Cytobacillus luteolus: one gene and its partner. Each later gene encodes a partner of the first gene's protein in a complex. Links are inferred from orthologs where the notes say so. Each region holds a gene or a part of one and is shown in the gene's direction. Other genes may lie near its edges. The genes, in order: dnaG and dnaB.

Region 1 (8,907 bases):
AGTAGCCGGCTCGCTTCTATTACCCAGCCTTTTACATACGGTTATTACTTAGTTCAAAGAAGTAATGGACTTGGTGGTTTGCAGCAAGGTGAAATTATTAAAACAATGAGAGGAATTCGAGAAGATATTTTTCTCACTGCACACGCCTCTTACATTGTTGAATTAACCGATAAAGCGACCGAAGATAAAAAGCCTAATCCCTACTTGTTTGAGCTGTTGTACCAAACATTACATTTTATGAACGAAGGTCTTGATTTAGACATACTTACCTTTATTTATGAAATGAAAATGCTGCAAGTCCTAGGATTACATCCTGTTTTAGACAGATGCTCAGCATGTGGAAGCACAGATGGCCAATTCTCTTTTTCAATCCGAGAAGGTGGCTTCCTCTGCCACAGATGCCTTCAAATTGACGCACACCATCTAAAAATATCCCAATCTACAGTAAAATTACTAAGAATCTTTTATTACTTTGACCTAAACAGACTGGGAAAAATAGATGTAAAAGAAGAAACAAAATCAGAAATAAAAAAAATTATTAGCACCTACTACGACGAATACTCTGGATTATCTCTAAAATCTAAACGATTCCTAAACCAAATGGACCATCTTCGTAATTCATTTTAAGTAAAAGCTTTTTTACTGAAGAGTGTTGTACCTATGTATTTACGGAGAGTGGATTGGAGCGGAAGGCATTGACTCCTGCGGGAGATAGAGGAAAGGTCGAGGAGGCTCGACTTCCTCCCCGATGGGAATTCGCTCTTGAAAAAGCCAGCAGTTGGGCTTTTTCATAATTCCCCGCGGAAAGCAAGTGCCTGCAGCGCAAAGAAACGGTGTAAGTTAAAAGTTTAGACATTTTTCAAGAAAAAGTTGACAACATACTCAAAAATGTTTTAAGCTATTTAAAAAATAAAACACGTAGAAGGAAAGTAGTACTTATTGCCGTCTATAAAAGCGAACCTAGGATAGTGTAAGCTAGGGTATAGACAAATAACGAAGGCGTTCTGGAGTGTTTACTCTTATAAAAGAGGCTTACCTTTTTAGGTGGCAAATAGGGTGGAACCGCGGGTAACTCTCGTCCCTATGTCTATTGCAGGCATAGAGCGAGAGTTTTTTATTTGTACATAAAAAGAATTTAAACTAGTTAACTACACTCGGAGGTGTACTGAAATGAATATTCAAGATATGATACTAACTCTTCAAAAGCACTGGTCAGATCAAGGTTGTATTCTAATGCAGGCATATGATGTGGAAAAAGGTGCGGGTACAATGAGTCCCTATACGTTTTTAAGAAGTCTAGGACCAGAGCCATGGAATGTAGCGTATGTAGAACCTTCTCGTCGACCAGCTGATGGCAGATATGGTGAAAATCCAAATCGTCTGTATCAGCATCACCAATTTCAAGTTATTATGAAACCGTCTCCTGATAATATTCAAGAACTATATCTTGATTCCCTAAAGGCTTTAGGTATTGATCCACTTCAACACGATATTCGATTTGTTGAAGATAACTGGGAAAACCCTTCATTAGGCTGTGCAGGTTTAGGTTGGGAAGTATGGTTAGACGGAATGGAGGTTACACAGTTTACCTATTTCCAACAAGTAGGAGGAATTGAATGTAAGCCAGTTTCAGTTGAAATTACGTATGGAGTAGAGAGGTTAGCTTCCTATATCCAAGATAAAGAGAATGTATTTGATTTAGAATGGACAAATGGTTTCACAGTTCGTGACATTTTCCTTCAACCGGAACACGAGCATTCGAAATATACGTTTGAGACATCTGATACTGAGATGCTTTTTAACTTATTTACGATTTACGAAAAAGAAGCACACCGTCAGATGGACGAAGGTCTTGTCCACCCTGCATATGATTATGTACTAAAATGTTCTCACACCTTTAACCAACTGGATGCCAAAGGTGCGATTTCAGTTACGGAGCGAACAGGATATATAGGTAGAGTAAGAAATTTAGCAAGAAAGGTTGCTCAAACCTTCTATCAAGAACGTGAAAAGCTTGGATTCCCAATGTTAAAAAACGAGGAGGGGAACACAAATGAATAACCGTGATTTGCTTTTAGAAATAGGATTAGAGGAAATGCCTGCTAGGTTTGTAACAGATGCAATGAATCAATTATCCTCTAAGTTAACAAATTGGTTTATGGAAAAGAATATTTCTTTTGACCAGGTGCATAGCTTTTCAACACCTAGAAGACTGGCAGTACTTGTAACTGGTGTTGCTGAAAAACAACAAGATGTTGATACTGAGGCAAAAGGACCGGCAAAAAAGATTGCTTTGGATGACAATGGAGAGTGGACAAAAGCTGCAATTGGATTTGCAAGGGGGCAAGGTGCTTCTGTTGAGGATATCTACTTTAAAGAAATAAATGGAGTAGAGTATGTGCATGTCAGAAAATTTGTTAAGGGTCTAGATACAAAAGATACGTTAAACGAGTTAGCTCAGCTTATTAGAGAGATGAGTTTCCCAAAGAATATGCGTTGGGGAAATGAAGATCTTAAGTTTGTAAGACCTATCAAATGGGTGGTAACTCTATTTGGTAATGAAATTATACCTTTGACAATTTCGACTGTTACAAGTGACCGTAAAACATGGGGACACCGATTCCTTGGTGAACAAATTGAGCTTCAGAACTCATCAGACTATGAAAAAGCGATGCTTTCACAGTATGTTATTGTAGATTCATTGGAAAGAAAAGAAGCAATTGTTAATCAAATTAAGAGCTTAGAGTTTGATAATAACTGGATTGTTCCAATTGATGAAGATTTACTTGAAGAGGTAAATAATTTAGTTGAATATCCAACAGCTTTATTTGGTAAATTTGAGGAGGAATTCTTAGGTTTGCCAGAAGAAGTGCTAATTACTTCAATGAAAGAACATCAACGTTATTTTCCAGTAAAAGATCAAAATGGTAAATTATTGCCGTATTTTATAACCATTCGAAACGGTGACCATAAGCACATTGAAACAGTTGCAAAGGGAAATGAAAAAGTTTTACGAGCAAGACTTTCTGATGCTGACTTCTTCTATAAAGAAGATCAAAAGTTAAAAATTGATGTTTTAGTTAAAAAGCTTGACTCAATTGTTTATCATGTGGAATTAGGCTCAATAGGTGATAAGGTACGTCGTGTAAAGGAGCTTTCAGTGACACTCTCTTCACTAGTAGGACTAAGTGATGATGAATTAAGTAAGGTAGAGAGAGCAGCTGAAATTTGTAAGTTTGACTTAGTTACTCATATGGTTTATGAATTTCCTGAGCTACAAGGCTTTATGGGAGAGAGATATGCAAAACTAAGTGGTGAAAATGATGAAGTAGCACTAGCTATTAACGAGCATTATATGCCACGTCACTCAGAAGATACAGTGCCGACTTCTCATACGGGTGCAATTGTAAGCATAGCAGATAAGTTAGATACGATTATTGGTTGCTTCTCCATCGGCTTAATTCCTACAGGCTCCCAGGATCCTTATGCACTTCGCAGACAGGCAGCTGGAATTGTTCAAATTCTGTTAGATAAGAATTGGGATATATCATTAGAAGTTCTATTACAAACAGCATTAGAACAATTTAATCAACAGCAAAAAGGCAAACGTGAAACAAATGAAGTCTATGAAGAGTTACTTCAATTCTTTAAGATGAGACTCAAAAATATTCTATCTGATAATATGATACGCTATGATATTACAGAGGCTGTTTTAGGAACAAACCTTGGAAACATCAGCTACTTTGTAAATAGAGCGAAGGTGTTAGAAAAAGAAAAAGAAACACCTTCATTTAAAGGGGCCATTGAGTCACTCAGTAGGGTCATAAATATCTCTAAGAAAGGCACTAAGCTAGAGATTAACCCTTCTCTATTTGCTTCAGAGCAAGAAAAAGAGTTATATGAGAAGTATAATCAAATTGCGAGCCAAGTTGAAACTGCTACGATTAAGAGAGATGCCAATGAGGCATTCGAACTTCTATGTTCACTACAACCTTATATTGATAATTACTTTGATCATACAATGGTAATGGCTGAAGATGAAGTTGTTAAAAATAACCGATTAGCACAAATGGTACATCTTGCTGATATCATTAAATTATTTGCAGATACAAATGCAATTCTTGTAAAATAAAATGAACAATAATGGAGCCTGCTATCAGGCTCCATTTATTTTTTTTGCAATTCAATGTATTCTTAAAAAAGTAATTAGTATATAATATTTATATATAGTATAGCCTTTTTAATGGAATTGAGCGGTACATATTAATTGTTATTGATCGGTGGTGATTACAATCGAACTAAATAAAAGGCAAGAGAAAATTTTACAGATAGTAAAGGATGATGGCCCTATTACGGGGGAACATATTGCCGATAGACTTAATTTAACGAGGGCCACCCTAAGACCGGATTTAGCTATCTTAACAATGGCCGGTTATTTAGATGCCAGACCGCGGGTAGGGTATTTTTATACAGGAAAAACAGGAGCTCAATTATTCTCAGATAAAATAAAAAAAATGGTTGTTAAGGATTATCAATCGATCCCTGTTGTTGTCAATGAGAGTGTATCAGTTTACGATGCTATTGTAACAATGTTTTTAGAGGATGTAGGAACGTTATTTGTAGTAGATGAAAATTCTGTTCTAGTGGGTGTTCTCTCTAGAAAGGATTTGTTACGTGCTAGTATAGGTAAGCAGGAGCTTTCATCCATTCCTGTAAACATCATCATGACAAGAATGCCAAATATTACAATGTGTGACCGAGAGGACCTTTTGGTAGATGTAGCTGAGAAATTAATCGAGAAACAAATAGATGCACTTCCAGTTATAAGAGAAACTGAGCATGGCTTTATGGTAGTAGGACGTATAACGAAAACGAATATTACAAAAGCATTCGTATCCTTAGCAGGAGAAGAAATAATATAACGATCTAAACTGCAAATGGGGGGATATCATGAATAGAATTATTTATGTTGTATCAGATTCAGTAGGAGAAACTGCCGAACTAGTTGTAAAGGCAGCAATTAGTCAATTTAATAATTCAGCCACTGAGATAAAAAGAGTACCGTATGTCGAAGATAAAGGGACGATCTCAGAAGTCATTTCGTTAGCTAAGATGAACAGCGCTATAATCGCTTTTACTCTCGTAGTCCCAGAGCTTCGTAACTTTTTAATCCAAGAAGCGAAGATAGCGGGAGTAACAGTATTTGACATAATTGGACCTTTAATTGACAATATGCAAGGTTTATATGGGTTAACTCCTAGGCATGAACCTGGATTGGTTAGAAAGCTTGACGAAGATTACTTTAAAAAAATTGAAGCTATTGAATTTGCAGTAAAATATGATGATGGACGAGACCCTCGAGGGATTTTACGAGCGGATATTATTTTAGTAGGAGTTTCTAGAACATCAAAAACACCTTTATCTCAATATTTAGCACATAAGCGATTAAAAGTAGCAAATGTTCCACTTGTTCCTGAGGTAGATCCTCCCGAAGAACTGTTTCTAGTTCCACCACATAAATGTATCGGATTGAAAATTAGCCCAGAGAAATTAAATGATATTAGAAGAGAACGCCTAAAGTCCCTAGGTTTGGATGATCAGGCAATCTATGCAAACATTGACCGGATTAAAGAAGAGTTAGACCACTTTGAGAGAGTCATAAATAAAATTGGCTGTGATGTCATTGATGTAACGAAAAAGGCCGTTGAAGAAACCGCCAATATTATTCTGCAACAGATAAATAAGAAAAATAGATAAGCACATATCCCCAGGATATGTGTTTTCTTTTATTAAAAAATGGGTAAAAAAATATAGTAGAAAACGATAGCGGTTTAGAGAAATATATATTATAATAAAAAATTGTGATTAAATGTATAATTTTAGGTTTAGACTAGGCATGTATCGAATAAACTATATATTGAAAGTTGTCAAGTGTTAAGGCTGAAAAAATATATTATATTAATATCTTTGTCTAAATCTGAAGGGGTTATATAGGATAATCCCTCAATTTCATGTTGTCGTTTGAATGGAGGTTAAATTCATAATAATTCTTTTACATGAAAAGAGGGAAACGCTGGAGTGATGTAGAATAGAGAATTATGACGAAAAAAAGCACAGTTTTTTGTCGATGCTGATGCATGTCCAGTAAAAACAGAGATACTTACGATTGCAAATACATATCAAATGGAAGTTATAATCTCATAAAGGTTCCTATGAAATTGGAGGAACATGTGTTTATGTAGTTGCAATAAAGGAAACTGTTGACTTATATATATTGAATCATGCTAAACACAAGACATTGAATTAAGGATATGGGTATGATCCTACATCTAAGATATTTGTCTGCTATGGAACGACGGACCGGAAACCATTTAAAGGTCCTAAGACATTTTCAGAAGATGATAGAAATCAGTTTATCATATCATTCGAAAAAAAAATGTCGAAATGTGCAGGAAATCAAGAATTAAAAAGAGAATACTTATTACGGAGATGTTTAATATGGGATATCGAATTCCTGAAGAAACTATCGAAAAAATTCGCCATTCTGTAGACATTGTTGACGTAATCAGTGAATATGTTCAATTGAAGAAACAAGGAAGAAACTATTTCGGTCTTTGTCCGTTTCATGGAGAAAGTACGCCGTCTTTCTCTGTCTCTCCAGATAAACAAATTTATCACTGTTTTGGCTGTGGAGCAGGAGGCAATGCATTATCTTTCATAATGGACATTGATGGGATAACTTTTACCGAAGCAGCCAAGCGCTTAGCTGACAGGGTAAATATAGAATTACCTAATCTAGAAACTGATCCTATTCATCCACAGAAACAACAGGACTCTACCATGATGATAGAGGCTCATGAACTTCTAAAGAAATTCTACCATCATTTATTGGTAAATACAAAAGAGGGTGAGCACGCACTTGATTACCTGCTTAATCGAGGATTTTCGATGGAGGAAATCGAAAAGTTCGAAATCGGTTTTGCATTAGACTCTTGGGACTTTGCATCTAAATTTCTTGTTCAAAGAGGTTTTAAGCAGGAGATGATGGAAAAGGCAGGATTAATTATTAAAAAAGAGTCAGACGGCTCTTACTTTGATCGTTTTCGAAATAGGATCATGTTTCCTATATGGGATCATCAAGGAAAAACAATTGCTTTTTCAGGTCGTGTCCTAGAAACAAATACAAGAGAACCTAAGTATTTAAACAGTCCTGAAACAATCATCTTTAATAAAAGTAAAACATTGTATAACTTTCATAATGCTAGGCCGTTTATGAGAAAGAATGAACAGGTTGTTCTTTTTGAAGGTTTTATGGATGTTATATCTGCTAATAGAGCTGATATACCATATTCAATTGCAACAATGGGTACTTCTTTAACAGAAGAGCAGGCCAAGATGATTCGAAGGAATGTTGAATCTGTAACGATTTGTTATGACGGTGACTCAGCCGGAATTGAAGCCACTGTTAGAGCAGCTGCCATTTTAAAAGATATAGGTTGTTATGTGAAAGTTGCTTCAATGCCTGAAGGATTAGACCCTGATGACTACGTCAAGAAGTATGGACCAGAGCACTTTAAAGGTGATGTAATAGGGGCAAGCCTAACTCTTATGGCATTCAAGATGAGATATTTTCGAAAAGGTAAGAACCTTCAAGATGAAGGAGAAAAAATTAAATATATCCAATTGGTCCTAAATGAAATTGGAAAACTTGACAATGCGGTTGAAAAAGACCACTACCTTAGAACACTATCGAATGAATTCTCAATCTCACTTGATGCTCTAAAAGAGCAACACGAACAAATTAATAAATCTTTGCAAAATAAAAAGGATAATGATGATAGGAACAGAAATAATATACCTAGAAAACCATTATTAGCGAAAAAGCTTTTACCTGCTTATCATAATGCAGAAAGATTATTAATTGCCCATATGTTAAGAGATAAAGACATTACTTATAAGGTTCATGATGCACTTCAAGGTGACTTCAATATTGAAGAGCACCGAGCAATTGTATTATACCTTTACGCATATTATGAAGAAGGTAATGATCCCGATATTGGAACATTTATTCAAAGATTGAATAATGAAAAGCTTAAGAGTGTAGTAACTGAAATTGCGATGCAATCTATTAATGAAGAAGTTTCTGAGCTAGAATTGACAGATTATATAAAACAGGTGTTGAAACATCAGAAATTGTCAATGATAAAAGAAAAAGAAGTTGCTCAACAAGAAGCCGAACGTCAGAGCGATTTCAAAAGAGCAGCAACTATTGCAATGGAAATTTTACAATTAAGAAGAACCATCAATAGCAGATGATTAAAGACCTCTATAAGCATATTAGTTTGGAAGGAGGGGAACTTATGGCTGAAAAATCAGCACGTTCAAAAGAAATGGATACTGAATATACAATTGAGCAAGTAAAAGACCAATTAACTGAGTTAGGTAAAAAACGTGGTGTATTAACATACGAAGAAATAGCTGAAAAAATGTCTGGGTTTGAAGTGGAATCAGATCAACTAGACGAATATTATGAGTTCCTAGGAGAACAGGGTGTTGAATTGTTAGGTGAAGGAACTGATGATGAGGATGAGGATGATCCAAAAATTCAGGATTTAGCAAAAGAGGAAGAATTTGACCTTAATGACCTAAGTGTTCCTCCTGGAGTGAAAATAAATGACCCTGTACGTATGTACCTAAAAGAGATTGGTCGTGTTGATTTATTATCAGGTGAGGAAGAAATTGTACTTGCTGAGCGAATTGAAAAAGGTGACGAGGAAGCTAAGCGACGTCTAGCTGAGGCCAACCTACGACTTGTAGTAAGTATTGCAAAACGCTATGTAGGTAGAGGTATGCTATTCCTAGACTTAATCCAAGAAGGTAACATGGGCTTAATTAAAGCAGTTGAAA
Region 2 (2,858 bases), on another replicon or contig:
TGAAGAAGTAGAACAACAACTAAAAGAAGTTATAGATGAATATATTGAAGGAGGCAAAAAATCATGAAGGTAATCTTTTTAAAGGATGTAAAAGGAAAAGGAAAACAAGGTGAAGTGAAAAATGTGTCAGATGGGTATGCACACAACTTTTTATTCAAACAAGGTGCTGCTATTGAAGCCACACCTGCTAATATGAAGATGTTAGAAGCTCAAAAGAACAAAGTGAAACAAGAGGCTGCTCAAGAACTAGAAGAATCAAAGCAATTAAAAGAAAAAATTGAAGCTTTAACGGTAGAGCTAACTGCAAAAGCTGGTGATGGCGGGCGATTATTTGGCTCAGTAACTAGTAAACAAATTGCAGATGAGTTAGCAAAAACTCACAAAATAAAAATTGATAAGCGTAAATTTGATCTACCAGATGGAATTCGTTCTCTAGGTTTTACAAATGTCCCACTTAAGCTACATCCAGAAGTTACTGCTACAGTTAAGGTTCAAGTGAAGGAGCAGTAATTACCATTGATAAAAAGCTTTGCTATCATATACAATTATGAAATGTGATTTTGTTTAATACAAATCACATTTTTTCTTATATCCATATTATTTTAGATTTCTAATTCATAGATAATAGATTAATATAATAGATAGATAACACCTCTAAGGGAGAGTGAAGAAAAAGATGAGTACACTACTTGCAGATCGTATTCCTCCCCAAAATATTGAAGCTGAGCAAGCTGTGCTAGGAGCTATTTTTCTAGAACCAGCATCATTAACGTTGGCATCAGAAATATTAATTCCTGATGACTTTTATCGTGCTTCTCACCAAAAAATATTCAATGCAATGCTTAATCTTAATGATAAGGGTGAACCGGTCGACTTAGTAACCGTGACTGCTGAATTAGCTGATGTAAAGCTTTTAGAGGAAATAGGTGGGGTATCTTATCTTAGTGATATTGCAAACTCTGTTCCTACAGCTGCCAACATTGAATATTATGCAAAAATCATTGAAGAGAAATCGATACTTCGAAGACTAATAAGAACAGCAACGACCATTGCTTCAGATGGATATTCAAGGGAAGATGAAGTAGAAGCCCTTTTAAGTGAAGCTGAAAAAACAATCTTAGAAGTTGCTCAACGTAAGAACGCAGGGGCGTTTAAAAACATCCGTGATGTATTAGTTGAGACATATGATAATATTGAAGAATTAACAAATCGTAAAGGCGATGTTACTGGTATCCCTACTGGATTTACAGAATTAGATCGTATGACTGCTGGCTTTCAACGAAATGATTTAATCATCGTTGCCGCTCGTCCTTCAGTAGGTAAAACAGCCTTTGCGTTAAATATCGCACAAAATGTGGCCACGAAAACAGATGAAAATGTTGCTATCTTTAGTCTTGAGATGGGGGCAGAACAGCTTGTAATGAGGATGCTCTGTGCTGAGGGAAATATTAATGCACAAGCACTACGTACAGGTGCATTAACGGCAGAGGATTGGAGTAAGCTGACAATGGCTATGGGAAGCTTATCAAATTCAGGAATTTTCATTGATGATACACCAGGTATCCGAATTAGTGATATTCGCTCAAAATGCCGCCGTCTAAAGCAAGAAAGTGGCTTAGGTATGATTCTTATTGATTACCTTCAGTTAATCCAAGGAAGCGGGCGTAGTGGCGAAAACCGTCAACAAGAAGTATCAGAAATTTCTCGTTCACTTAAAGAACTAGCTCGTGAATTAAAGGTTCCTGTTATTGCTCTTTCTCAGCTTTCTCGTGGAGTTGAGCAAAGACAGGATAAGCGTCCAATGATGTCAGATATTCGTGAATCAGGAAGTATTGAGCAGGATGCTGATATTGTTGCCTTCTTGTACCGTGATGATTACTATGATAAAGAATCAGAGAACAAGGATATTATCGAAATTATCATTGCAAAACAACGTAATGGTCCTGTTGGAACAGTATCATTGGCCTTCGTAAAAGAATATAACAAGTTCGTAAACCTAGAAAGAAGATTTGATGACACCAATATACCACCAGGTGCATAGTATAAAGGAAGGACCTTCCCAATCGGGAGGGTTCTTTTTTCGTTTATTGGAAAAACTAATAATGCAAGTTGATATTTCACGAACAAATAAAATACTATCATTAAAATTGTTCGGGTTTAGTTGACTTGTGTGGTTAGAATTGATAAGATTAGTATGTTTGATACATAAATGAACGTAAAATAAGTTAGAGTTCACTCGGAGGTGCTAAGCCTATGGCTTCAGTAGTTGTTGTTGGAACACAGTGGGGAGACGAAGGTAAAGGTAAAATTACAGATTTTTTATCTGAGAACGCGGAAGTGATTGCTAGATATCAAGGCGGTAACAATGCAGGTCACACAATTAAGTTTAATGGAGAGACCTATAAACTACACTTAATCCCGTCAGGAATCTTCTATTCAGATAAAATTTGTGTAATTGGCAACGGAATGGTTGTTGATCCGAAAGCACTTGTAACAGAGTTAAAATACTTACATGATCGTGGTGTAAGCACAGATAATTTAAGAATTAGTAATCGTGCACATGTGATACTACCATATCACTTAAAATTAGATGAAGTTGAAGAAGATCGTAAGGGTGCTAATAAAATTGGTACAACTAAAAAAGGAATTGGCCCAGCCTATATGGATAAAGCAGCACGTGTAGGAATTCGCATGGCTGATTTGTTAGATCGAGAAATATTTGAAGAAAAATTAACTAACAATTTAGCAGAAAAAAACCGTTTATTAGAAAAAGTTTATGAAGTTGAAGGATTTAAAATAGAAGATATTCTTGATGAGTATTTTGAGTATGGACAACAGGTTGCGAAATATGTATGTGA

Evidence for each region.
Region 2: the proteins of dnaG (region 1) and dnaB are in contact, whole or in part, in a crystal structure (PDB 2R6A), measured with the Geobacillus stearothermophilus proteins. The link is inferred for Cytobacillus luteolus from one-to-one orthologs. Residues at the interface, in WP_049624496.1 of Geobacillus stearothermophilus: Lys456, Leu457, Leu458, Pro459, Ala460, Asn463, Ala464, Leu467, Leu535, Leu536, Ile537, Ala538, Gln544, Glu545, Asp548, Tyr549, His552; in WP_033016901.1 of Geobacillus stearothermophilus: Ser13, Glu15, Ala16, Gln18, Glu91, Leu92, Asp94, Ala95, Val96, Pro97, Thr98, Ala99, Ala100, Asn101, Tyr104, Tyr105, Ile108.

Annotation. Positions count from the first base shown.
Region 1 is NZ_JAGGKM010000004.1:74,459-83,365, reverse strand. What follows is about bases 6,028-8,907. They hold dnaG (DNA primase), read left to right. Parts: upstream 6,028-6,498; coding sequence 6,499-8,316; downstream 8,317-8,907. Other genes in these bases: rpoD (RNA polymerase sigma factor RpoD), read left to right, coding at 8,361-8,907. Outside these bases: DNA repair protein RecO, read left to right, coding at 1-627; glyQ (glycine--tRNA ligase subunit alpha), read left to right, coding at 1,171-2,061; glyS (glycine--tRNA ligase subunit beta), read left to right, coding at 2,054-4,132; J2Z26_RS12440 (transcriptional regulator CcpN), read left to right, coding at 4,281-4,922; J2Z26_RS12435 (pyruvate, water dikinase regulatory protein), read left to right, coding at 4,951-5,757. UniProt on the Escherichia coli protein: RNA polymerase that catalyzes the synthesis of short RNA molecules used as primers for DNA polymerase during DNA replication.
Region 2 is NZ_JAGGKM010000007.1:33,829-36,686, forward strand. It holds dnaB (replicative DNA helicase), read left to right. Parts: upstream 1-676; coding sequence 677-2,041; downstream 2,042-2,858. Other genes in the region: J2Z26_RS18200 (DHH family phosphoesterase), read left to right, coding at 1-67; rplI (50S ribosomal protein L9), read left to right, coding at 64-510; J2Z26_RS18215 (adenylosuccinate synthase), read left to right, coding at 2,254-2,858. UniProt on the Escherichia coli protein: The main replicative DNA helicase, it participates in initiation and elongation during chromosome replication. Travels ahead of the DNA replisome, separating dsDNA into templates for DNA synthesis.